Linked DNA regions of Parasedimentitalea psychrophila. The protein of the gene in region 1 interacts with the protein of each later gene in a pairwise test. Links are inferred from orthologs where the notes say so. Each region holds a gene or a part of one and is shown in the gene's direction. Other genes may lie near its edges.

Region 1 (16,242 bases):
CCTCGCGCACCATGGGGATGAGCATTGATGAGACCACCAGTCTGCGGGCCGGGTTGATCCGCTCAACCGCCGAGCAATACAATCCCGATGTGCTGATTGTCGACAAAGAGCCCACCGGTTTTCACGGCGAGCTGCTGCCAACGCTGGACCTGTTGAAATCCCGCGGCAAGGCGCGGCTGGTGCTGGGACTGCGGGACGTGCTGGACGAGCCCGAGGTGCTGGCGGCCGAATGGCAGCGCAAAGGCGCTATCCCAGCCACCGAAAACTTCTATGATGAACTCTGGGTCTATGGGCTGCGCACAATCTACGACCCGACCGCCGGGCTTGAGCTGAGCCCCGCAGTGCAGGCCCGCACCCATTGGACCGGCTATCTGCGCCGCGACCTCGGCTCTGTCGGAGACGCCCCCAAGCCGCCTTATGTGCTGATCACCCCCGGCGGCGGCGGCGACGGCGCTGCAATGGTCGATCTTGTGCTGGCAGCCTATGAACGCGACCCGGATCTCAACCCGCGCGCCATTCTGGTCTATGGGCCGTTTTTGTCCGGCGACACCCGGGTCGCCTTTGAAACCCGTGTCGAGCAACTGAACGGCAGGGTCACCACCGTCGGCTTTGAATCCGAGATTGAAACCCTGTTTGCCGGCGCTCAGGGCGTGGTCTGCATGGGCGGCTATAATACCTTCTGCGAAGTTCTGTCGTTTGACAAACCGGCGGTGATCGTGCCCCGCACCACCCCTCGTCTGGAGCAGTGGATCCGCGCCAGCCGGGCTGAGCAGCTGGGCCTGATCACCATGCTGGACGAAAACCGCGACGGCATGACGCCCGAGACCATGATCCGCGCGATCCGCTCACTGACACAGCAAAAACCACCCTCAACGGCCTTTCCTGCGGGCCTGCTGGACGGGCTCGACTACGTCACAGACCGGGTGGCCAAGCTGCTGAGCGGTGCCGCCATTGAGGCCGCCGAATGACCGAGACCTCGCCGCCGCTGGCGATTTTGGTCAAGGGTTGGCCACGATTGTCCGAGACCTTTATTGCCCAGGAACTGGTGGCGCTTGAGGCGGCAGGGCATGGCTTTGAGATCTGGTCGCTCAGGCACCCCACCGACGTCAAGCGCCATCCTCTGCATGATCAATTGCAGGCGACAGTGAAATACCTGCCGGAATACCTGTATCAGGAGCCCGAGCGGGTTTGGCAGGCGCGGGCCATTGCTCAGTCTCTGCCGGGCTACCCCGAGGCTTACCGGGTTTGGCGCGCCGATCTGAAACGCGACCCCTCGCACAACCGCATCCGTCGGTTTGGTCAGGCCTGCGTGCTGGCCGCTGAAATGCCCGATGCGGTGCTGGGGCTCTATGCTCACTTTCTGCACACGCCCTCCTCGGTTGCACGCTACGGCGCGATCATGCGCGGGCTACCGTGGAGCTTTTCCGCCCATGCCAAAGACATCTGGACCTCGCCCGACTGGGAGATTTCCGAGAAACTGTCCAGCGCCCATCACGGGGCGACCTTTGGCGCCACCTGCACCGGCTTTGGCGCCAAGCATTTGCAACAGATGTCAGATGATCCCGCCCGGATCGACTTGATCTACCACGGGCTCGACCTCAGCCGCTTTCCGGTTGCACCGGACCGGGTCTGGCGTCAGGCCACTGATCCGCTGCATCTGATGTCCGTCGGACGGCTGGTGGAGAAAAAGGGTTTTGACAACCTGATCGCGGCGCTGGCGCTGCTGCCTGCGGATCTTGACTGGCACTGGACGCAGATCGGTGGCGGCACCCTGCAAGCCAGGCTGACCGCGATGGCCAAGGACGCAGGCATTGATCATCGCATCACCTGGCGCGGCGCTTGCGATCAGCCCGAGGTCATCGCTGCCATGCGCGCCGCCGATCTGTTTGTGCTGCCCAGCCGCATTGCCGCCGACGGCGACCGGGACGGGCTGCCCAATGTGCTGATGGAGGCCGCCTCGCAGCGGCTGCCAATCCTCTCCACCGCTGTGTCGGCGATCCCCGAGTTCATCACCAGCGGCACCCATGGTCTGCTGGCGGATGATGCGCCACAGGCTCTGGCCGGGGCCATCCTGCAAATGGCCAACCATCCGGGGCAATCTGGCGACATGGCCGAGGCAGCGCTGGCGCGACTGAAATCCGACTTTGGCATGCCCCCAGGTATCGCGCGACTGTCGCAGCGCCTGACCACGATGCTGGCGGGTAAATGAAACCGGGTCAGGGCAAACGGGTTGCCTTTTACGCGCCGATGAAGTCGCCGCATCACCCGGTGCCGTCGGGGGATCGTGAAATGGCCCGCAACCTGATCGCGGTGATTGGTGCGGGTGGCGCCGATGTGGATCTGGTCTCCGAGCAAAAGATCTATGACAAACATGGCGACGGCGATGTGCAGCAGGATCTGCGCGCCCAGGCCCAAGGTGAGGCGGCGCGGCTGATCCGCGACATGCCCCATGCTGATCTCTGGGTCACCTATCACAATTATTACAAAGCCCCGGATCTGATTGGCCCCATCGTGGCGCGCGCCCGCGCCATTCCCTATGTGCAAATCGAATCCACCCGCGCCAGCAGCCGCCTGACCGGCGCCTGGGCCGATTTTGCCCAGTCCGCCCATGACGCCTGTGATGCGGCGGATGTGATCTTTTACCTGACCGCCAACGACCTGATTACGCTAAAGCGCGAGCGCTATGGCCAACAGACCCTGGTCCACCTGCCGCCTTTCTTACCCGCCGCGACCCTGCCCCGGCCGTCCTCCCTGAAGGGTCCAATGCTGACCGCTGGCATGATGCGCGCGGGCGACAAGCTGGCCTCATATCGCATCATCGCCGAAACCTTGTCGCATCTGTCCGGCGACTGGCAGCTGGATATTGCCGGCGATGGCCCGGCACGCGCCGAAGTCGAGACATTGATGGCCCCGTTTGGCCCGCGCGTCACTTTTCTGGGTCAACTGGACCGCACCCAACTGGCCAGGGCCTATGGGCAGGCCAGCCTGTTCTTCTGGCCCGGTGTGAACGAGGCCTTCGGCATGGTCTATCTTGAGGCGCAGAGCCACGGGCTGCCGGTGGTGGCGCAGAATCGCCCCGGCCTTCGCGATGTCTTGGCAGTCGGGCAATATCCAGCGCCCGAGCTGGGCCCCCAGGCGCTGGCCGCTCAGATCTCGCAGCTTCTGGGCAATCCTGATCTACGCGCCAAGCAGGGTGCCGACGCGCAGGCCTTCATTGCCGCGACCCATCTTGCACCTGCCGCCACCCAACGGTTCTGGCGCGCCGTGACCCCCTTACTGGAGATCTCCACATGATCCGTCTTGCTCTGCTGCGCCATGGCCACACCCATTGGAACCGCGCCGGCCGCATCCAGGGCCGCAGCGACATCCCCCTGGACGATGGCGCCCGCGCGGATCTGGCAGGTTTCGCGCTGCCCGCCCCTTGGGATCAGGCCGACCTGTGGTCCAGCCCACTGAAACGCGCCACCGAGACCGCGCAGATCGTTGCCAACCGAGACCCCCAAACAGCCCCTGAACTGACCGAGATGTTCTGGGGCGATTGGGAGGGCAAGCATGGCCTGGACCTAAAGGCTGACCCCAACAGCGGCTTTCGCGATATTGAAAGCTGGGGCTGGGACTATCAGCCCCCCGGTGGCGAGACCCCGGCGCAGGTCTGGGCCCGAATTGAACCCTGGCTGAAAACCTTGCAGAAAGACACTGTTGCGGTCTGCCATATCGGCATCATGCGGATGATCCTTGCCCGCGCCTATGATTGGGATTTTGACGGTCCGGTGCCGTTCCGCATCAAACGCAACCGGCTGTTTGTGGTTGAAATCGACGGCGACCGGCTGACCCCTCAGCCAGATCCCGTCCGGCTTGCCAAACGCACCGGCGCCGCATGAAAGTCCTGATCGCAGTCACTCACCTGCTGGGAACCGGTCATCTGAGCCGGGCGCTCACCCTGGGTCGCGCCTTTAGCGCTGCCGGTCATCAGGTCTGTGTTGCCTCGGGCGGCTTTGCCGCACCGCAACTGAACGCTGATGGCGTTGATCTGCTGCAACTGCCACCGCTGCGCTCGGACGGGGTGGATTTCACCCGGCTGCTCACCGCCACCGGCGACGTTGCGGGTGCTGAATATTATAGTCAGCGACAGGCCGCACTTTGCGCCGCGCTGACCGATCTTGGCCCAGATATCCTGATTACCGAACTCTACCCCTTTGGCCGCCGCAGCCTGGCAGCGGAATTCCAAGCCCTGCTCACTGCGGCCCAGATATTGCCGCAACGCCCGGTGGTTCTAGCCTCGATCCGTGACATCCTTGCGCCCCCGTCGAAACCAAAGAAGGCCAGTCAGGCAGATTCCATGATCGCCGCGTATTACGACGCGGTGCTGGTGCATTCCGACCCCACAGCCACCCGGCTTGAGGTGAGCTGGCCGGTCTCAGAGATGCTGGCCGGCAAGCTGCGCTATACCGGCTATGTGGCCCCACCCGCGCCAATCGCGCATCCTCAGCGCGCGGGTCACGGCGAAGTGCTCGTCAGTGCCGGTGGCGGCAGCGTCGGCGATGCGCTGTTTGAAACCGCCCTTCTTGCTGCCGCGCAGATGCCGGATACCCAGTGGCGACTGCTGGTTGGCGGCACTGATGCAGCCCAGCGGATCGAGCATTTTCAGGCCATAAGCTCCCCCGCCATCATTGAGCCCACCCGCCCAGATTTCCGCCAGATGCTGCCACTTGCCACCGCCTCGGTCAGCATGTGTGGCTACAACACCGCGCTGGACCTGCTGCAATGTGGCACGCCTTCGGTGCTGATCCCCTTTGACGCTGGCAACGAGGTCGAACAAGGCTTGCGCGCCAACAGTCTTGCACCGCTGGACGGGATCGAAGTTGTAACCAGTGCCACCCTGACCTCTGAGAGCCTGCGCACTGCTGTTCTCAGTGCAATGGCCGCGCCGCGCCGCGCCACCGATGGGCTGCTGTTCGACGGCGCCTCCCACACGGTTGCGATTGCCGTGGAAATGGCCAGGCAACGATGATGAGCCCCGATTGGACCGCACTGGAGCAAGAACTGCAAGCCTGGCAGGATCAGGGTCTGACCCTGCCGCTGTGGTGGCGCGACGATGATGCCATTGAACCAACGCCGCAACTAGATCGGCTCACCTCTCTGTCAGAAACGCTGAACCTTCCGGTGCACCTGGCGGTGATCCCCCGCGATGCCACACCGGCGCTGGCCAGCTATATCGCCAGTTCCTCGCAGCTTATCCCAGTTGTGCACGGCTGGGCGCATCAGAACCATGCGCCACAGGATGAAAAGAAAGCTGAATTTGGCGCCCATCGCCCAATCGAGCAAGCGCTGGCGGATGCAGGCCGCGGTCTCGATGCCCTGCGCGATTTGCTCGGCGATGCGGTGACCCCGATGTTTGTGCCGCCGTGGAACCGGATCACCGATGACATCACCCAAGGATTGGCAAGGCTCGGCTACACCAGCCTTTCGACCTACAAACCGCGCAGCACTGCCGAAGCGGCTGCCTATCTAGCGCAGATCAACAGCCACCTCGACCCGATCCAGTGGAAGGGCAGCCGCTCGCTGGTGCCCCCCCAGCAGTTGCTGGATCAGGTCAGCCGCCAATTGAACAGCCGCCGCCACGGCTTGGCTGACAACGCCGAGCCCTATGGCATTCTGACCCATCATCTGGTCCATGACACCGCAATCTGGGATTTCACCGAAGCCCTGATCCGCCGCCTGCTGGGTGGCCCTGCGACCCCCTGGACCCATGCACAAAGGACAACTCCATGAGCCGATTGGATTCCATGCTCCGCCGCTTTACCGCCCAACGCGATGGGCTCAACTGGGCCGCAGAGCAAATATCACCGGTGCCGGGGGACGTTCTGGACATGGGGCTGGGCAACGGCCGCACCTATGACCACCTGCGCGAGACCCTGGCCAATCGCCGCATCTGGGTGATTGACCGGATCCTGCAATGCCACCCCTCATGTGTCCCCCCTGAGGCAGATTTCCTGCAGGGTGAGGCCGAACCGATGATCAACCAACTGGTGCAACAGGGTCACAAAGTTGCGCTGGCCCACTATGATTTTGGCTTTGGCGTAAAGGCCGACGATGTCGCCGAGGCCGCCCGCCTGTCCCCCATCATTGCCTCGGTGATGACAGCCGGAGGCCTGATCGTATCCGGCCAACCGCTGGTTGGCTTTGAAGAACTGGCGGGTCCCAAAGGCATCGCACCGGGGCGCTATATGTTCTACCGGGCCTGACCCGGGCACCGCCTGACCTTTCCCGCGACATAAAACCCTCCTACCGCTCTGAGGTCAGAGGGGTTATACGCCTCTCGAAACCCCATGCTGAAGGAAACCGCCCCATGTCCTTTGACCGCAAGATCAAAATCGCCCCCTCCATCCTAGCCGCCGACTTTGCCAATTTTGGCGCCGAGTGTGAGGCCATCGAAGCCCAGGGCGCCGACTGGGTGCATGTGGATGTGATGGACGGGCATTTTGTGCCCAACATCACCTTTGGCCCAGCCACCTGCGCCGCGATACGGCCGCATATCAAGGGGGTGATGGACGTACATCTGATGATCGCACCCGTCGATCCCTATATCGAGGCCTTTGCCAATGCCGGCGCCGACGTCATCACCGCCCATGTCGAGGCGGGGCCACATACCCACCGCACCCTGCAGGCTATTCGCGGTGCAGGCGCCAAGGCAGGTCTGGCCCTGAACCCCGGCACCCCGGCCTCTGAGGTGGAATACTACCTCGATATGGTGGACCTGATCTGCGTGATGACAGTCAACCCCGGCTTTGGCGGCCAGAAATTCATTCACAGCCAGATCGACAAGGTAAAGCAACTGCGGGCCTTGATCGGTGACCGTCCGATCCACATCCAGATCGATGGCGGTGTTGACCCCATCACTGCGCCGCTGGTCGCCCAAGCCGGCGCTGACGTACTGGTGGCAGGCTCCGCCGTGTTCAAAGGCGGGTCCGTCAGCAACCCAACCCCGTATGGCGACAACATCCGCACCATCCGCGCCGCGGCTGAAGGTGTCTGGGCCTAAGCGTTCTGTGTAGGGTGCGTGCTTGCACGCACCCTTGAAACTGAAAATGGCCGCGCAAGTCTTCAGGCGCAGCCATGATCATTTCACGTATTCCCCTATGCCAATGGACGAAATAAGCTCGTAATATCCAAAGATTACCATCAGGAAGAAGGCGAAGAGTATCAACTCATGCTTGAAGTGATGAGAATGGAAGAACGATCGTTCATGATGATGAATAATGTCCATCAACTCGTCACCAAATCGGATCGACAGGAACGAGCCCAAGCCTGACAGTACAATCACCCCCCAATAGGGGTATGGGTTGGTGAATATGGTATGCAGCAGTTCGGTTAGAACGGTGGTTTGGTAGTAGCTTGGCCAAAAAAGAAATATCGCTGCGTTAACACCAACAGCCACCACCCAAACCGCTATTTCAGATATCACCATGCGAATTCCGAACAGCAATCGGAGCGGCAGATCCAACAGGAAACCTGCATCGGCTACCGGCGTACATAAAACAAAGAAACTCCACGTCAGCAGAGTCGCCACGCCACCGGTCGCAAAATCATATTGGTAACTGAGATAGCCAAAATACCCGACCAACAGACCACATAAAAGAAAGAACTTGGTGAAAACCTGTGTGCGCGGTTTAGTTGTCATGACTTGACCCATTTGAAATTTCACCGTTGATGTATTCATTTGCGGTCAGCTGATCCAGTAGGGATCGCAACACCCCGAGAAATTGCTCTGCAGGGCGCTCACATTGCGCCTTCGAGCTTCGGGTTTTGGTACCGTGGTGTTGGAACGCATTTGCTGGAGGCCATAGATCATGACAACACTCATATGGACCACAGGGATATATTGTCTGGCCGCAGTGGCCGAGATCGCGGGATGTTTCGCATTCTGGATCTGGCTTCGTGCCAATGGCAGTATCCTCTGGTTGATCCCCGGCCTTGCCTGCCTTGTTCTGTTTGCGGCTTTGCTCACCCGCGCCGATGTCTCGTTTGCCGGCCGGGCCTACGCGGCTTATGGCGGTATTTACATTGGCGCCTCGCTGCTCTGGCTTTGGGGTGTCGAGGGACAGGCGCCGACACGGTGGGACCTGACAGGCGCGGCTTTCTGCGTGTTGGGCATGGCCATCATTGTTGCCGGATCAACGGCTCAAAGCCAGTGATGACCCGCCGTTCCCTGCCTGAAGACCGGATTTGGCGTTGCTGTCTCAGCTCCGGATCCGTTTGAATATCGCCGTCGCGGTGGCCAGCAACAGCCCATCCTCGCCGTGCAACTCCCCGTTTACATAGGCAATGCTGCGGCCGCCGCCCTTGGCCTGTGCCGTTGCTGTCACCCGCCCGGCCCGGGCCGCCGCGACATAGCTGGTGTTCAGCGATACGGTGACCACAAAGGGATGCTCGGCGCGATCGAAATAGGCCGAGGCCGTATTGCCGCAGACCACATCCAGCAGCATTGCCACAATGCCTCCGTGCAGCACCCCGATAGGGTTCAGGTGCTGCGGCTTCAGGTCCAGCGTCACCCGGCAGCTGCCATCGCGCTGGTCCATCTCAGTACAAAAGCCCACCATCGTCTGGCAGCCCGAGTTCTCAATCTGGCGAATGTGATCAGGCGGTAAGGTCAATGAATGTCTCCAGATGATAATCAGCGTCGCCAAACCGATGCTCGGCCATTACGATCCGCTTGGCGATATGGGCCAGCGCGTAGTCTTGCGTCATGGCAATTCCCCCATGCAACTGAATGCTCTCTTCCGCCACCAGACGGCCCACCCGCGCCACCAGATTGCGGGCGGCGCTGATATGCAGATCACGCAAGCGCGGCGCAGCACTCAGATGCCCGGCTGCGTTGATCACCGCCGAGCGCGCCTGCGTCAGTTCGATCAACAAATCGGCCATGCGGTGTTGCAAAGCCTGAAACGACCCGATCGGGCGGCCAAATTGCTGCCGGGTCTGCAGATAGTCGCGGGTTAGCGCCGTGGCGGTTTCCATTGCCCCCAATGTCTCAGCCGCCAGCGCAACCGAGGCCGCAGCAGCCCGCTCGGCAATCACCGGATAACCCGCCCCAGCACCTCCCAGCCGGGCTGTCACAGGCAGGGTCACCTTGTCCAGCGCCACCTCGGCAGCGCGACCGCCAGCCAGCAAGGGATACCCTCGCATAGACAGGCCGGGGGCATCCTTTGGGACCAAAAACAGCGAGATCCCAGCCTCATCCCTAGGCGCACCAAACTCGCGGGCCGAGGTGATCAGGTATCCAGCCGCCTCGGCATTGACCACCACCGCCTTACACCCGTTCAGGGTCACCGCATCACCCTGCTGGCTGGCGGTGGTTTCAACATGCTGCAGATCATATCGGCTGGCAGGCTCGCCATGGGCAAAGGCCAGATGCAGCGACCCCTCGATCACCTGTTCGACCAATTTTTGCTGATCGGCTGAGCCCAGCGCTGATATCAGACCACCGCCCAGAATGGCACTGTCCAGAAGTGGCTCAACCACACCGGCGCGGCCCAGTTCCTCGAACACCACGGCGATATCGAATCCAGCGCCGCCATAGCCGCCCTGCTCCTCGGCAAACAATGCGCCCAAAATGCCCAGATCAGCCAGTTGCGCCCAGATATCGGCGCTGAAACCAGCATCACTGTCGAGGATACCGTTGCGCATCTGGGTGGTATAGCGATCAGACAGGAACCGACGCAGGCTGTCCTGCATCATCTGCCGCTCAAGGGTCAGCTCAAAGTTCATCTCTCCCCTCCCAACTTTACCTTGGCAATGATATTGCGCTGGATCTCGTTGCTGCCGCCAAAGATCGACAGTTTGCGATTGTTGAAATACTGCGCCGCCACCGCCGCAGTGCCGTCGGGGCCGATGGGTGCTTCGTTGCTGCCCAACACCGCTTCCGAAGCAAACGGCATGGCGTAGACCCCGGCAGCGCGGCGGGCGAGATCGTTGATCTCTTGCCGGATCAAAGTGCCCTTGACCTTGAGCATCGAACTTTCAACGCCCGGCGCCTGCCCTTTGGCCGCAGCCGAGACAATCCGCAGGTTGGTGGTGGACATCGCCATCAGGTCAATCTCCACCCGCGCCACCCGGGCGGCGAAATGCGGGTTCTCGATCAGTGGGCGACCGCGATGTTGCTGGCTGCGGGCCAACCGTTTCACCGCCGCCAATCCGGCCTGACTAAAGCCAACACCGGCGATATTGGTGCGCTCATGGGTCAGCAGGTATTTGGCATAGGTCCAGCCTTTGTTTTCCACACCGACCAGATTTTCCACTGGCACCCGGACGTCCGAGAACCAGACCTCATTCACCTCGGCACTGCCGTCCAGCAGGATGATGGGGCGGACTTCGATGCCGGGCGTGTCCATGTCGATCAGCAGAAACGAGATCCCGGCCTGCTGTTTGACGGTTGGATCGGTGCGCACCAGACAGAAGATCCAGTTGGCATGTTGCCCCAGCGTGGTCCAGGTTTTCTGGCCATTGACCACGTAATGGTCACCATCGCGCAGGGCCTTGGTCTTGAGCGACGCCAGATCTGAGCCAGCCCCCGGTTCCGAGTATCCCTGACACCACCAGTCCTGCCCCGACAGAATACGCGGCAGATAATGGTCTTGCTGTGCTTTAGAACCGAATTTCTGCAGCACCGGCGCCAGCATCGACAGGCCAAAAGGCACAATGCGTGGCGCATGGGCGCGGGCGCATTCCTCCTCAAAGATATGCCGCTGCACTGCGCTCCATTCACAGCCGCCAAATTCACGAGGCCAATTTGGCGCCAGCCAGCCGCGCTGATTCAGAATGGCATGCCAGCGCTCATAGTCCTCTTTACCCAGTCCACGTCCCTCACGAACCGCGTCCGCCATCTCTGGCGGTAGCTTTTCCGCAAGGAAAAGCCGCAGCTCGGCGCGAAACGCCTGCTCTTCAACTGAGTAGTTCAAGTCCATGGAAGCACTCCTTCTCACTGTCTTGCCCGGCGGCCCTCAATAAATCTCGAACAAGCCCGCCGCGCCCATGCCGCCGCCGATACACATGGTGACCACCCCCAGCTTGGCACCCCGTCGCTTGCCCTCGCGCAGGATATGGCCGGTCATCCGGGCCCCGGTCATGCCAAAGGGATGGCCAATGGCGATCGAGCCGCCGTTGACGTTGCATTTCGCATCATCAATGCCCAGCCGGTCGCGACAGTACAGCGCCTGTGATGCAAAGGCCTCGTTCAGCTCCCAGATATCAATATCATCGACCTTCAGCCCGTGACGCTGCAGCAGACGCGGCACCGCAAACACCGGGCCAATGCCCATCTCGTCTGGCTCGCAGCCTGCGACACAGAAGCCCTTGAAGGCGCCCATCGGCTCAATGCCCTGCTGCTCGGCCTGTTTGCTGTCCATCAGCACCAGCGCCGCCGCACCGTCCGACAGTTGGCTGGCATTGCCGGCGGTGACAAAGCCGCCATCGCGCACCGGGTTCAACCCCTGCAGCCCTTCGATCACCGTATTGGGGCGATTGCATTCGTCGCGGTCCACGGTGGTCTCGTGCATCGAGACCTCGCCGCTGTCCTTGTCCTTGACTGCCATGGTGGCCAACATCGGGGCGATTTCATCGTCAAACAAACCCGCCGCCTGTGCGGCTGCAATCCTTTGCTGACTGCGCAGCGCATACTGGTCCTGCGCCTCGCGGCTGATACCATAGCGCTGTGCGACAATATCGGCGGTCTCAATCATCGCCATGTAGATGGCCGGCTTGTGCTCGGCGATCCAAGCGTCCTGCGCCGCGCGCAGCTTGGGCTGCACCATCGAGATGCTCTCGACGCCACCTGCCACCATCGGGCCCGCGCCCTCAGAGGTGATCGCGTTGGCGGCCAGGGCAACGGTCTGCAACCCCGAGGAACAGAACCGATTCACGGTCATGCCCGCAGCGCTGATCGGAAGCCCCGCCCGCATCGCAATCTGGCGGGCAATATTACCGCCGGTCTCCGCTTCGGGAAAACCACAGCCAATGGCGCAATCCTCAATCATGCCGGGATCAATTCCGGCACGGGCAACCGCAGCCTGCACCGCATGGCCGCCCAGAGTGGCGCCATGGGTCATGTTGAACGATCCGCGAAAGGATTTGGCCAGCCCGGTGCGGGCGGCCGAGACAATGACAGCCTGTTTCATCTCAACTGGCCTCCTTGTTCAGATCGTCAAAGCAACGACCGTCCGCCACCAGTTGCTGCAGCAGAGGGGCCGGTTGCCAGAAGAAGTCATCGCCTTTCGCATAGGTGTTGATATCCGCCAGAATGTCATCCAGCCCGACAATATCGGCCCATTTCAGCGGCCCACCGTGGTAGCGCGGAAAACCATAGCCAAACAGCAGCGTCATATCCACGTCCAGCGGCCGCCGGGCGATGCCCTCGCCCACCACCTTGGCCGCCTCATTGACCATGGCACACATATAACGGCGGGTGATTTCCGCGTCCGTAAAGACGCGCGGGGTAAGGCCCAGTTCGGCGCGGTTGGCGTCAATCAGCCCCGGCACATCCGGGTTCGGGGTGCCGCCGCGTTTGCCCGCCTCGTAGACATAATAGCCCTTGCCGGTTTTCTGACCGAAATGGCCATCTTCACACAGCTTGTCGGGAAAGCTGGGCACCCGTTCGCGCGCATCGCGCGTTGGTGCCAGCCGTTTGCGCGCCGCCCAGCCGATATCGAGCCCGGCCAGATCGGCCACCGCAAATGGCCCCATGGCAAAGCCAAACGCGGTCATGGCAGCGTCGATCTGATAGGGGCTGGCGCCATCCAGAATCATGTGATCGGCGCAAGCGCGATAGGCGGCCAGAATGCGATTGCCGATAAAGCCATCGCAAACCCCGGAGCGCACCGAGATCTTACCCAGCATCTTGCCCAGCGCAAAGCCGGTGGCAACCACGTCGATGGCGGTCTTGTCGGCCACCACCACCTCAAGCAGTTTCATCACATGGGCGGGCGAGAAGAAATGCAGCCCGATCACGTCCTCAGGTCGCGAGGTGCAGGCGGCGATTTCATTGATATCCAGATAGGAGGTGTTGCTCGCCAGTATAGCCCCCGGTTTGCAGACGGCATCCAGCTGGGTGAACACGGTCTTCTTGACCGACATGTCCTCGAATACCGCTTCGACCACCAGATCCACCTGCGCCAAAGCACTGTAATCCGTGGCCAGTGTCAGCGCCTGTGTGGTTAGCGCGGTGAATTGATCGGCGCTGATCTTGCCACGTTTCACCGCTCCCTTCAGATTGCCCTCAATCCGACCCTGGGCCGCAGCGGCAGCAGCGTCGGTCATTTCAAGCATGGTGACCTTTAGCCCCGACAGCAGCGCCGCAGTGGCGATACCCGCCCCCATGGTGCCACCGCCAATGACGCCCATCTCGGCCAACACCCGCGGCGCAACGCCTTTTAGCTCGGGCAGTTTTGACACCGCACGCTCTGAGAAGAACGCGTGGATCATCCCCAGCCGCTGGTCCGAGTTCATCAGCTCCATGAACAATTCCCGTTCGCGCCGCAGCCCAGCCTCAAAACTGTCTGCCTCGCAGGCGGCCTGTACCGCCCGCAATGCGGTGGCCGGAGACAGCTGGCCCCGGCCTTTCTTAAGCAGCGCGACATGCATAGCGTCAAAATCCACGCCCTTGGGCGCAGGCAGGTCACAGACCGCACGACGCGGCGCGCCAGCCTCCAGCAGCTCCTGGGTATAGGCAAGACCGATTTCGCGCGGCTCTCCCTCGACAACACGGTCGATGATGCCATTTTCCAGCGCCTTGGCGGCACCAATCGGACGGCCGGTGGTAATCATATCCAGTGCCATCCCGACCCCAGCCACTCGAGGCAATCGCTGGGTGCCCCCTGCGCCGGGCAGAATGCCCAGATGAACCTCGGGCAGCCCCATCTTGGCGCTTGGCACAGCGATGCGGTAATGTGAGCTCAGCGCCACCTCCAGCCCGCCGCCCAGCGCGGTGCCATGCAGGGCGGACACCACGATCAGTGGCGAGGCTTCAATGCGGGTACAAAGATCCGCAAAGCTTGGGGCCTGCATTGGTTTGCCAAATTCGCGGATGTCGGCGCCGGCAAAATAGGTGCGCCCATCGCCGTAGATCAGCACCGCTTTGGCGCCCTCAGTCTCGGCCCGCTCAAACCCAGCCAGCAGCCCCCGACGCACATCAAGACCCAGTGCATTCACCGGCGGATTTTGCGCCGTCAGCACCGCAATGTCACCAACCCGTTCATATCTAATGGCGTCGCTCATCCGTTTTCCCCTTATCAGATGGGGCGCATCACTCCTGTGCCCCGATGTTGTGTTACTCTAGCCATGGGTGGCCTATCGCCGCCAAGCCCTTTGGGCCGGCGGCGATGGTCGAACCCTACGTCACTTGGTCAGCATCCAGCGGCGCACTGGCCTGCTCAGATTATCGCCTGTTCCAGCAAGGGTTGACCAGCCGCAATCCGATCATAGGCAAAAGGCGACAGATCCAGCGTTTCATAGCACCCCGAGACGATCCATTCAGCCAGCCCCCGCCCCATCGCCGGGGACTGCTGCAACCCGTGCCCCGAAAAGCCGTTGATCAGCATGAAATTTCCGACCTCAGGATGTGGCCCGAGAATCGCGTTCTGGTCCAGGGTGTTATAGGCATAATGCCCGACCCAGCTCTGCATCAGCTTCAGCGCGTCGAACTGCGGAATGCGTTCGGCAATGGCTGGCCAGACCTTTTCTTCCCACAGGGAATGGTCGGCAATAAAGTCGTCCGGCGCAACGGCCGGGTCCTCATGCGGTGGGCAGCCGGCCATGTAATATTTGCCGTCGCTGCGCACATGCACGCCGGAGGGATCAACCGTCAGTGGCAGATCCACCGCCAGAGGCCGCGCCGCCTCAAACACAAAGGTATAGCGCTTGCGCGGCTCAACCGGCAGCGAGACTCCCGCCATTTGCGCCACCAGCCCGGCGCGCGGACCGGCGGCATTCACCACATGGCCAGCGCCAACCCGGCTGCCATCTGCCAGCACCACACCGGTGATATGCCCGGCAGCGCGGGAAATGCCTGTTACCTCATTTCGGATAAACTCGACGCCGGCAGATTTTGCTTTGCGCCGCCACCAGTCGAACATGGATCCACCGTCAAAATAGCCCTCATCCACCGGATTGTGGCTGCCCACCCGGATGCCATCCAGATTGTAGAACGGGAATTTCTCGGCCAGCATCTCGGACGTCAAGATCTGCGTCCCAGCGCCCTCAGCCGCCTGCATGGCCTGCGCCGCCCGCAACACCTGCTCGCCCTCAGCCGTGGCCGCCAGATACAGGTAGCCAAAACTCTGCATATGCAGGTCCGGCACATCCGGATCACCGCCCATGTACTGGCGGAAATTGCGCAGGTAATCGGCGCCGAACTGGCTGACCTGCACGTTGATCGGCTGGGTGAACTGCTGGCGAATACAGCTGTTGCTATGGGCGGTCGAGCTCAGCTCATATCCAGGGTCGCGCTCTACTACCAGAACCGAGCCGTCAAAACCGGGATGATTGGCCAGAAACCAGGCCACCGAGGCCCCCATCATGGCGCCTCCAATGATCACAACATCATACGAGGACTGGTTGGGAGTAGTATCAATTTGCATGGGGGAAATCCGGTGTTAGAGGTCTTGCCAGCCAGCTGTATCGAAACGGTACAATTTGGCAAGCTCTGTGACTGCCCCCCATGAGCCAGACCGCGCCCGCGTTTTTCTAACCGGCCTTCACAGTGCCATTCTGCAGCCAAGCGCCAAACAAGTTCGGTGCGGATGTGGTGAACGCCCGGTCATTGATATGTCAGTCCAGCACATGCAGATCCACAGTGCCGGGACAGCCCGACGTGACGGCGTCACAAAAGGCCGCCAGGCCATCTGCGTCCTGCAGATCACCACCGAGCCGATCCCATTCATATCAACCCTTTCCGGGGCAACAGCATGGCCACCGGGCCAATTGCCTGCGACAATTCCCCACACAGAACACCCGCCACTTTGCTTCTGTCCTCTGTGGTCAGCGCTGCTGAGGTCAAAAGCCGGTTAGTCAACCTCGCAGATAATGTTCGCATTTGTCGGAAAAGCGCCCCACCGGGGTCTTTCCTGATCCTCCGCATGCCGCTGGGACTACAGGATCTCGCTTTAAGGCCGGTGAGAGCCGCAAATCTGCGCATTCTGCGCTTACTATGGGGGAGACCACGCCTTGACTTCCGAACCCGCTTGGGACCGA
Region 2 (9,396 bases), 3.7 Mb from region 1 along the record:
TTCGGGGACAATGATCTGGGGCTCACCTTCACGCAAGTCCGGGCTCAGCAGATGGTCCTGCGCCGGACCACGATCTGTCGGCGCCAGCGACAGCACCAGCGGCGCGCCGCAATGAAACAGCCAGATTTCGGTGGCATCGACCCGGTGCCAATGGCTGCGCTCATTGGCGGCCAACAGAAAATAAATGCAGGTGCCAGTGGCGCGGCCCTCATTTTCCGCCTGCCAGGTCTGCCGGTACCAGCCACCCTCGGGGTGAGGTTGCAGGTCAAGCCTGGCGATAATCTCCTGTGCCGTCATAGAATTGCGCGCTCCTTTATGGCTGGAAGTTCTATATCCAAAGCATATGTTGTGGGCATGAAACTGCACATCCCCTTTGACAATTCATACGCCCGCCTGGCGCCGGTGTTCTACAGCAAACAAGCGCCTGAGCCGGTGAAATCCCCGACCCTGATTGCCTTTAACCAGGACCTGGCTCAAATGCTGGGGATCTCTCCAGGTGAAAATGACGAGATGGCACAGGTGTTTGGCGGCAATCAGCTGCCCAAGGGGGCCGAGCCGCTGGCGCAGCTTTACGCGGGGCACCAGTTTGGCAGCTACAACCCGCAGCTTGGCGATGGCCGTGCGGTACTGCTGGGGGAAACGGTCGGCATTGACGGACAGCGGCGCGACATCCAGCTGAAGGGCTCCGGGCGCACGCCCTATTCCCGCCGCGGCGATGGACGCGCCTGGCTGGGGCCGGTGCTGCGGGAATATGTGGTCTCCGAGGCCATGCATGCCCTTGGTATCCCCACCACGCGGGCATTGGCGGCGGTTGCAACCGGAGACATCGTCCAGCGCGAGCGGGGCCTGCCGGGGGCGGTGCTGACCCGTGTGGCCTCCAGCCATCTGCGGGTGGGCAGCTTTGAAGTGTTTGCCCGTCGCGGCGACATCCACAGTTTGAAACAGCTGACAGATTACGCAATTCAACGTCACTATCCGCAGGCAGTGGGGCCGATGGATCTGTTGCGCGCGGTGCGCGATGCGCAGAGCAAGCTGATCGCAGACTGGATGGCGGTGGGGTTTATCCACGGGGTGATGAATACGGACAACTCGTCGATCGCCGGCGAAACCATCGACTATGGCCCCTGCGCCTTCATGGATCGCTACCACCCGCAAACAGTGTTCAGCTCCATCGACCGCAATGGCCGCTATGCCTATGATAACCAGCCCGAAATTGCCGTATGGAACCTGGCGCAACTGGCCACAGCGCTGATCCAGCAGCTTGACGATCCGCAGCAGGCGGTGGAGCAGGCAACCGAGATCGTGCATGCCATGCCGGCGCTGACGCAGCAGCACTGGGAACAAAATTTTCGCGCCAAGCTGGGCCTCTCGAGCGCCCATGCGGAGGATCTGCAGCTGATCTCTGAGCTGCTCAGCCTGATGGCCCAGAATCAAAGCGATTTCACCAATACATTCCGTTCTTTGGCGACCGGCGGTGGTGGCGATCATTTTGCGGATCGCGCTGGCTTTGCGCGCTGGCAGGCCCGCTGGCAGGCGCGGTTGGCGGATGAACCTGATTCACAGGCGCTGATGCTCAGATCTAACCCCGCCTATATCCCGCGAAATCACCAGATCGAACAGATGATAGCTGCCGCGGTGGCGGGGGATTACGCGCTGTTTCACCGTTTAAATCAGGTGCTGGCACAGCCCTTTGCACAGCAGCCTGACCAGGCTGACCTGCGCCTACCGCCAACCCCGGATCAGGTGGTCCCGGCGACCTTCTGTGGCACCTGATCCCATTCATCTGGCTCTAAATATCCTCGGGGGTGAATTGGCCAGAGGCCAAGAGGGGGCAGACAGCCCCCCTTTTGAGCGTAGTTTCGATTGAAAGCAAACCGCCCTGTACCGGATCGGCAGAATAGCCAATACTCAGGCAACCAAAGGAATTTAGATGTCTGTCCCAACCCTGCGCCTGGCCAGTTACAATATTCAGAAATGTGTTGGTCTGGACCTGCGCCGCAGGCCGCGGCGCACATTGCAGGTGATCGACGGCACCGGCGCTCAGATCGTGCTGCTGCAAGAGGCCGACAAGCGGCTGCCTCCGCGACCCGCTGCCTTGCCGCATTTTGTGCTGGACGAGGCCGGCTGGCAGATTGCCAACCTGGGCGGCGCGGGCTCTCTGGGCTGGCATGGCAACGCGATTTTGTGGCGCTCAGATTCGGTGACCATGCGCGATCATGGCCACATCAAGCTGCCGGGGCTGGGACCGCGTGGTGCAGTCTGGGCGCGGTTCGACACCGCCATCGGCCCGCTGCGGGTGATCGGTGCGCATCTTGGGCTGACCGGTAGAGTGCGCCACGAGCAGGTGCTGCATCTGGCCCGCGAGAGCGCCAGTTTTGATGACACACCCTTGGTCTGGGGCGGTGACTTTAACGAGTGGTCGCGGGCCCCGGTTCTGGATCATCTGGCGCCGGAAATGACCTTTTTGGTACCCAAGCCGAGTTTCCCGGCGCTGCGCCCCATTGGCGCCTTGGACCGGATCGCCATTGGCCCGGATCTACAGGTGGCGGCGCATGGGGTTTACAGCGAACGCCCGGCCCATATTGCCTCGGATCATCTGCCGGTCTGGGCTGACCTGCGTCGCGCATGAAAAACCCCGCCCCGGTGAGCACCGGAGCGGGGTTTGAATTGTTTTTGGGTTAACCAGAGGTCACACTGCAGTTAAGCTGCGGTCCGGTTGCCGCCACCGCCGCCACCGCTGCGCCGCCGCCGACTCTGACCGCCGGGCTTGGCACCGTCACCGCCGCCGGCAGATCTGCGCTGGCCACCGCCGCCACCGCCGCCGCCGCGACGCCGGTTGCCACCACCGCCACTGGGTTTCTTGGCGCCGGGCTGAACTTCCCAAGGGGTGCCCGAGGCCACCGGAATGGTGGTGCCCAGAACCTTTTGGATGTCCTTCAATTCGCCCATTTCATCGGGAGAACAGAAGGCAATCGCTGCGCCGTCCTTGCCAGCCCGCGCGGTGCGGCCGATGCGGTGCACATAGGCGTCGGGCACATTGGGCAGATCATAGTTATAGACGTGTTTGACGTCCGGAATATCCAGCCCGCGGGCCGCCACATCGGTGGCCACCAGCACTTTGATCTGACCGGATTTAAACGCCGCAATTGCCCGGTCGCGCTGGCCCTGGCTTTTGTTGCCGTGGATCGAGGCTGTCGAGAAACCAGCCTTTTCCAGCGTCTTCATCAGCTTTTCCGAGCCATGCTTGGTGCGGCCAAAGACCAGCGAACGCTCGTCTGTGTGCTTGGACAGCAGCTCTTTCAGCAGCGAAGTCTTTTCCGCCTTGGCGATGAAATGCACCTCTTGGGTGACCTTGTCGGCAGCCTTGCCCGGAGGCGAGACTTCGACCCGGATCGGGCTTTTGAGGTAGCTAGCGGCGATCTCGTTCATCTGTTTTGGCATGGTGGCCGAGAACAGCATGGTCTGGCGCTCGGTGGGCAGCAGCGCGGCGATTTTGCGCAGGGCGTGGATAAAGCCCATGTCCAGCATCTGGTCGGCTTCGTCCAGCACCAGGAAATCACAGGAGCCAAGGTTAAGGGCGCGGCGGTCCAGAATGTCCAGCAAACGACCGGGGGTGGCGACCAGAATGTCGGTGCCACGGGCAATGCGCTGGATCTGCGGGTTGATCGATACGCCGCCAACCACCAGGCCGACGCTCATCGATGAGCCATCCATCAGGCCTTTGATCTGCTGGCTGATCTGATTGGCCAACTCACGGGTTGGCGCCAGAACCAGACCGCGTACGGTCTTGGGAGCGGGTTTACGCTCATACTGCATCATCTGAGCAATCAGCGGCACCCCGAAGGCTGCGGTTTTGCCGGTGCCGGTCTGGGCCAGGCCCAGCACGTCGCGGCCCTGCAACGCATGCGGAATTGCGTGCGACTGAATCGGGGTTGGGTCTTTGAAGCCCATGGCTTCGATCCGGGCCAGAAGCTTCTCGGGAAGCCCCATTGTAGAAAATTCGCTCAAGTCATATCCTTTCGCAGCCTTTGCAGATGCAACGGCCGGTTTTGTCGCAACCTGTGCGACGAGTTGGGGGCAGGGACCTCGGGCGCAGCTGGCCGTATGCCAGCGAGCCGGTCGTCTGCTCGTGCCCCACGCGTGATTTTGGGAACGCAGGTATATCACTGTAGGCGCTGGAGACCGGAGTCTCGGAGGGGGCAAAATTGCCCGAACGCCTCTGCTCACGCGGCAGAGAGGGATACCTGTTGGGCCAAATGGCTGTGGATAAGGTATTTGTCAACCGGCATTCTGTGATTATATCCGGTTTTCGGGCGCTTGTTCTTTCGTTACACAGGGCAACCAAGCGCAATGTGAGCGCACAGAGGATGCCGATGACTGATACAATCATTTCCCGCTGCGAGGCCAAGGGCCTGCGTATGACCGGTCAACGCCGGATCATTGCCCGCGTCCTGCAGGACAGTGTAGACCACCCGGATGTGGAGGCCTTGTATACCCGTGCCAGTGCGCTGGACGCCGGTATCTCGATTGCGACGGTCTATCGGACCGTCAAGCTGTTTGAGGAAGCTGGTATACTGGAGCGGTTGGAGTTCGGCGATGGCCGCGCCCGCTATGAGGATGCCGAGCGCGAGCACCATGACCATTTGATTGATATGAATTCCGGTGAGGTGATCGAATTTGTGGATCCTGACATCGAGGCGTTGCAGGAAAAGATTGCCCAGAAGCTGGGCTATGAGCTGAAGGGCCATAAGCTGGAACTCTACGGGGTGCCAATCCGCAAGAGGTAAAAGAACCGGGAGTCGTTTCATCGTTGGGGCGCCTGCCTGCGCCGGGCTTGGAGTGAGTATTTTAGGCAAAAAGAAACCCCAGGGGGGTGGTTAGTTGTTGCCGGCTGTCCCCGGAGCCATGAAACGGCTGGCCTCGGCGTGGCTTAGGGCCTGATCCGCATAGCTGAAGGTGCCCTGTTCGAGGATCTCGTTTGCCGCCCTTACCAGGGCGCCCAGGGCGGCGCGGGCAAAAGAGCCGCCGACGCTGATGCGTTTGACGCCGGTATCTGCAAGGTCGCTCACCGACCAGTTTGGCCCGCCTAGGCCCATGACCACATTCACCGGCTTGTCCAGGTTGCGGCACAGGGTTGCGATCGAGGCCAGGTCCGGCAGGCCGGGGGCGTATAACACCTCTGCTCCGGCGTCGCTGAAGGCCTGTAGGCGGGCGATGGTGTCCGCGAGGTCCGGCCGTCCACAGATGAAGTTTTCGGCGCGGGCGGTTAGCAAGAAGGGTTTGCCTGCGCATGTTTCGGCCGCAGCCTGGATGCGCTCGACGGCGAGATCAAAATCGTAGATGGGCCGGTCAGCGTCGCCGGTTGTGTCCTCGATTGAGCCGCCGACCAGACCGATATCCATCGCCTGCTGGATGGTCTGTTGGCAGTCTTTGGCGGCAGCGCCAAAACCATTTTCCAGGTCTGCGGAGACCGGCAGGTCGCAGGCGGCGACAATGTCGCAGGCGTTGGCCAGAATTTCATCGCGGCTGATGGCGCCTTCGGAATCCTGCTTGCCAATCGAAAAAGCCAGACCTGCACTGGTTGTTGCCAGGGCCTCGAAGCCCAGCGAGCCTAGTATCAATGCGCTGCCAGCGGTCCATGGGTTGGGCATGACAAATGCGCCGGGGCGGGCATGCAGATCGCGAAATGTCTCGTATTTTTGAAGGGATGATGTCATTGAATTTCTCCTAAATAGATAGATCCTAGCACTAATGGGAGCATCGGGCGTGCATCAATATCTGTGATGCAGTGCGGCACGACTTGTTGCGTTGGTTGTGTCGGATTGTCGCGAATGGGCGAGCGTGGTTGCTGAAAATGTCGTTGCTCTGGTCGGATTGTGCCAGCACAGGCTGGCGATCCCTCTGATGGAGATGCGCGTATGAACAATCTTAACGGTATCTTGCTGGTGGTCGCGTCCATGGCCGCCTTTACGCTGGAAGATATGTTTATCAAACATCTGTCGGCGGATATGCCGGTGGGACAGATCCTGATTCTTCTGGGACTTGGCAGCAGTAGCGTGTTTGCGGCCCTGGCCTGGTACAAGGGGCACAATTTACTGGCGAGAGCGGCGTGGAAACCTGCGGCGGTGCTGCGGACCCTGGCTGAGGCTGTTGGTGCGATGTGTTTTGCAACAGCGCTGGCGCTGGTTGATATATCAACTGTGGCAGCGGTGTTTCAGGCCTTGCCACTGGTGATCACCATGGCCGCTGCAGTGTTCCTGAAGGAACAGGTGGGCTGGCGCCGCTGGAGCGCCATTTCGGTTGGCTTTATCGGAGTGCTGTTGATTATTCGCCCTGGTTTTGACGGCTTTGAGCCGGCTTCTATACTGGTGCTTTTGTCGGTGTTTGCCATTGCTGCTCGTGATCTTCTAACCCGGTTTGTGGATTCCTCGGTGTCGTCAACTGTTGTAAGCTTTCAGGGCTTTGCGGCGCTTATCGTGGCTGGAATACTGCTGCTTGTATTGGTCCCCGGAGAGGTGAGCGCGGTGAGCAGCCCACAGGCGCTGATGATCTTTGGCGGCGTGGTGTTTGGGGTTATGGGCTATTACGGCATTGTGGTGGCCATGCGGGTGGGGGATGCCTCGGCGGTGACGCCCTTTCGATACTCGCGACTGTTATTTTCGATTCTTGCGGGCATGGTGATGTTTGATGAACGTCCCGATATGATGACACTGGCCGGGGCTTCGCTGATCATTGGCTCTGGCTTGTATACCTTTCTGCGCGAACGCAGATTGGCACGTTCGAATGGGATGGTTGCGGCCTAGGGACCGAAACATAACGGCGCCTGCCGGTCAATCCAATGAGGTGGGGCTTCTGAGGGCTCTGCGGATCTCTGCGAACGGGCAAGGGGGTGTTAGCGATAACACCTGAGGTTTACATTTGCCCGCTGTCTACCTATGACGCTGGCAAGCAATAGCCATAGTCAGGGACATTCCGATGAGCATTATTATCGACATCCACGCCCGCGAAATTCTCGACAGCCGGGGCAACCCGACGGTTGAGGTTGATGTGATGCTGGAAGACGGCACCATGGGCCGCGCTGCGGTGCCTTCGGGGGCCTCGACCGGGGCGCATGAGGCGGTTGAAAAGCGCGATGGTGACATGAGCCGCTACCTGGGCAAGGGCGTGCTGGAAGCGGTGGCGGCGGTCAATGGCGAGATCGCCGATATGCTGGTTGGCTTTGATGCCACCGAGCAGGTGTCGATTGACATGGCGATGATCGAGCTGGACGGCACCGACAACAAAAGCCGTCTGGGGGCCAATGCCATTCTGGGTGTCTCGCTGGCAGTCGCCAAGGCCGCAGCTGATTTCACAACGCAGCCGCTGTATCGCTATATCGGCGGCACCTCGGCCCGAGTTCTGCCGGTGCCGATGATGAACATCATCAACGGCGGCGAACATGCCGACAACCCGATCGATATTCAGGAATTCATGATCATGCCGGTGGCTGCGGAAAATATCCGCGAAGCTGTGCGCATGGGCTCGGAAGTGTTCCACACGCTGAAAAAAGAGCTGACAGCGGCGGGCCTGTCCACCGGCATTGGTGACGAAGGGGGCTTTGCGCCCAATATCGCCTCGACCCGTGAAGCGCTGGATTTCATCCTGCGTTCGATCGAGAAGGCCGGGTATAAGCCGGGTGAAGAGATCTATCTGGCGCTGGATTGCGCCGCGACCGAATATTACAAGGATGGCAAATACGTTCTTTCGGGGGAGGGGAAATCCCTGACCTCCGAGGAAAACGTTGCCTATCTGGCGGCGCTGGCCAATGATTACCCGATCATCTCTATCGAAGATGGCATGGCCGAAGATGACTGGGACGGCTGGAAGGCGCTGACCGATGCCATTGGCGACAAGGTGCAGCTGGTGGGCGACGATCTGTTTGTGACCAACCCGACACGTCTGGCGGATGGCATCGCCAAAGGATCCGCCAACTCGATGCTGGTGAAAGTGAACCAGATTGGCACCCTGACCGAAACGCTGCAGGCGGTCGACATGGCGCACCGGGCTGGCTTTACCAATGTGATGTCGCACCGCTCGGGCGAGACCGAGGATGCCACCATCGCCGACCTGGCGGTGGCGACCAACTGTGGTCAGATCAAAACCGGCTCGCTGGCGCGGTCGGACCGGCTGGCAAAATACAACCAGCTGATCCGTATCGAGGAGGCCCTGGGCGAGGTCGCGGAATATGCGGGCCGTTCGATCCTGAAGGGCTAAGCCAACAGATCAGACCAATTTTAACGCCCCGGATGAAAGTCTGGGGCGTTTTTTGTGCGAGATCAGCATAGCCGGATTTTCGATCACAACATTGCGATCCTGAAACGGACCGAGATGGGGTAACTTGCCCTAACCATACGGAAGGGGAAGAAGCCATGATTGTCAAAACACTGACCGCGGCCGCGATTTTCGCTTTTGCTGCCAGTCCTGCATTTGCGCAGGACACACAACGTGCGATTACCAATGTCAAAGGTGATGTCTGGCGATTTCAAAACAACTTCCACTTCTCGGTGTTTGTGATCACCGATGAGGGTGTCATTGTCAGCGATCCGATCAACGCCGAGGCCGCAGCCTGGCTGAAGAGTGAAATCTCGAAACTGACGGATGCGCCGATAACCCATTTGGTCTATAGCCACAGCCATGGCGATCATGCCTCTGGTGGGGCGATATTCGCTGACACGGCAACTGTCTTTGCCGGCGCCAATGGGCCAGAGGAGATTGACGGGGTGACCCCCGACACGCAGGTCTCTGAGGTGAGCAATTTCACCTCCGGCGATCATAGCTTTGAAATAACCGCGCTGGGCTCTGGTCATGGAAGCGACATGCTGGCGCTGGTCATCCGTCCCGAAAACGTCGCATTCATCGTTGATGTTGTGACGCCCAAGCGGCTGCCATTCAAGAATTTCCCGGGGGCTGATATTGGCGGCTACATTGATCAGATCCGGGTGGTTGAAACGCTTGAATTTGATGTGCTGGTGCCGGGCCACGGCGCCCTGGGTGGCAAGGTCGACGCCACCGAGAACCGTCAATATGTCGAGTGGCTGCGGGATGCGGTGACGGCAGAGTTGAAACAGGGCAGCAGTGTCGAAGAGATTGTCGCCTCGCTTGATACTAGTGCCTACGCCGATTGGGGGAATTATGAAAACTGGCGGGATCTCAATATTCGCGGGATGGCGGATTGGCTGGTAGAAAGCGGGGCGCTGAACTAGGCGGCAATTTTGCTCTGTCGGATCGGCGCCGGACGTGGTTCGATTGCTGCACCCGGTGCAATTCGCGTCACATCGGACTCGACAAAACACTATCATCTTGATACGGGGCGGGTTATTGCAAATCATTGCAGCTGGATTTTAGAAAAGGTGGCGA

What was found.
Region 2: the proteins of rpe (region 1) and eno interact in binary tests that used the Escherichia coli proteins (3 or more experiments, as listed by UniProt). The link is inferred for Parasedimentitalea psychrophila from one-to-one orthologs.

The regions. Positions count from the first base shown.
Region 1 is NZ_CP127247.1:920,189-936,430, forward strand. The notes cover bases 5,363-8,195. They hold rpe (ribulose-phosphate 3-epimerase), read left to right. Parts: upstream 5,363-6,349; coding sequence 6,350-7,042; downstream 7,043-8,195. Other genes in these bases: QPJ95_RS04430 (polysaccharide deacetylase family protein), read left to right, coding at 5,363-5,772; QPJ95_RS04435 (class I SAM-dependent methyltransferase), read left to right, coding at 5,769-6,245; QPJ95_RS04445 (hypothetical protein), read right to left, coding at 7,121-7,681; QPJ95_RS04450 (YnfA family protein), read left to right, coding at 7,851-8,195. In the rest of the region: QPJ95_RS04405 (glycosyltransferase family protein), read left to right, coding at 1-968; QPJ95_RS04410 (glycosyltransferase), read left to right, coding at 965-2,209; QPJ95_RS04415 (glycosyltransferase family 4 protein), read left to right, coding at 2,206-3,294; QPJ95_RS04420 (histidine phosphatase family protein), read left to right, coding at 3,291-3,881; QPJ95_RS04425 (glycosyltransferase family protein), read left to right, coding at 3,878-5,011; more of QPJ95_RS04430, read left to right, coding at 5,011-5,362; QPJ95_RS04455 (PaaI family thioesterase), read right to left, coding at 8,241-8,654; QPJ95_RS04460 (acyl-CoA dehydrogenase family protein), read right to left, coding at 8,638-9,768; QPJ95_RS04465 (acyl-CoA dehydrogenase family protein), read right to left, coding at 9,765-10,964; QPJ95_RS04470 (acetyl-CoA C-acyltransferase), read right to left, coding at 11,001-12,173; QPJ95_RS04475 (3-hydroxyacyl-CoA dehydrogenase NAD-binding domain-containing protein), read right to left, coding at 12,175-14,268; QPJ95_RS04480 (NAD(P)/FAD-dependent oxidoreductase), read right to left, coding at 14,424-15,629; QPJ95_RS04485 (aldehyde dehydrogenase family protein), read right to left, coding at 16,197-16,242. UniProt on the Escherichia coli protein: Catalyzes the reversible epimerization of D-ribulose 5-phosphate to D-xylulose 5-phosphate.
Region 2 is NZ_CP127247.1:4,651,653-4,661,048, reverse strand. The notes cover bases 6,200-9,114. They hold eno (phosphopyruvate hydratase), read left to right. Parts: upstream 6,200-6,975; coding sequence 6,976-8,253; downstream 8,254-9,114. Other genes in these bases: QPJ95_RS22465 (MBL fold metallo-hydrolase), read left to right, coding at 8,409-9,114; QPJ95_RS22475 (DMT family transporter), read left to right, coding at 6,200-6,803. Outside these bases: QPJ95_RS22505 (cupin domain-containing protein), read right to left, coding at 1-297; QPJ95_RS22500 (protein adenylyltransferase SelO), read left to right, coding at 355-1,773; QPJ95_RS22495 (endonuclease/exonuclease/phosphatase family protein), read left to right, coding at 1,931-2,629; QPJ95_RS22490 (DEAD/DEAH box helicase), read right to left, coding at 2,701-4,008; QPJ95_RS22485 (Fur family transcriptional regulator), read left to right, coding at 4,374-4,787; QPJ95_RS22480 (isocitrate lyase/PEP mutase family protein), read right to left, coding at 4,878-5,717; more of QPJ95_RS22475, read left to right, coding at 5,919-6,199; more of QPJ95_RS22465, read left to right, coding at 9,115-9,242. UniProt on the Escherichia coli protein: Catalyzes the reversible conversion of 2-phosphoglycerate (2-PG) into phosphoenolpyruvate (PEP). It is essential for the degradation of carbohydrates via glycolysis.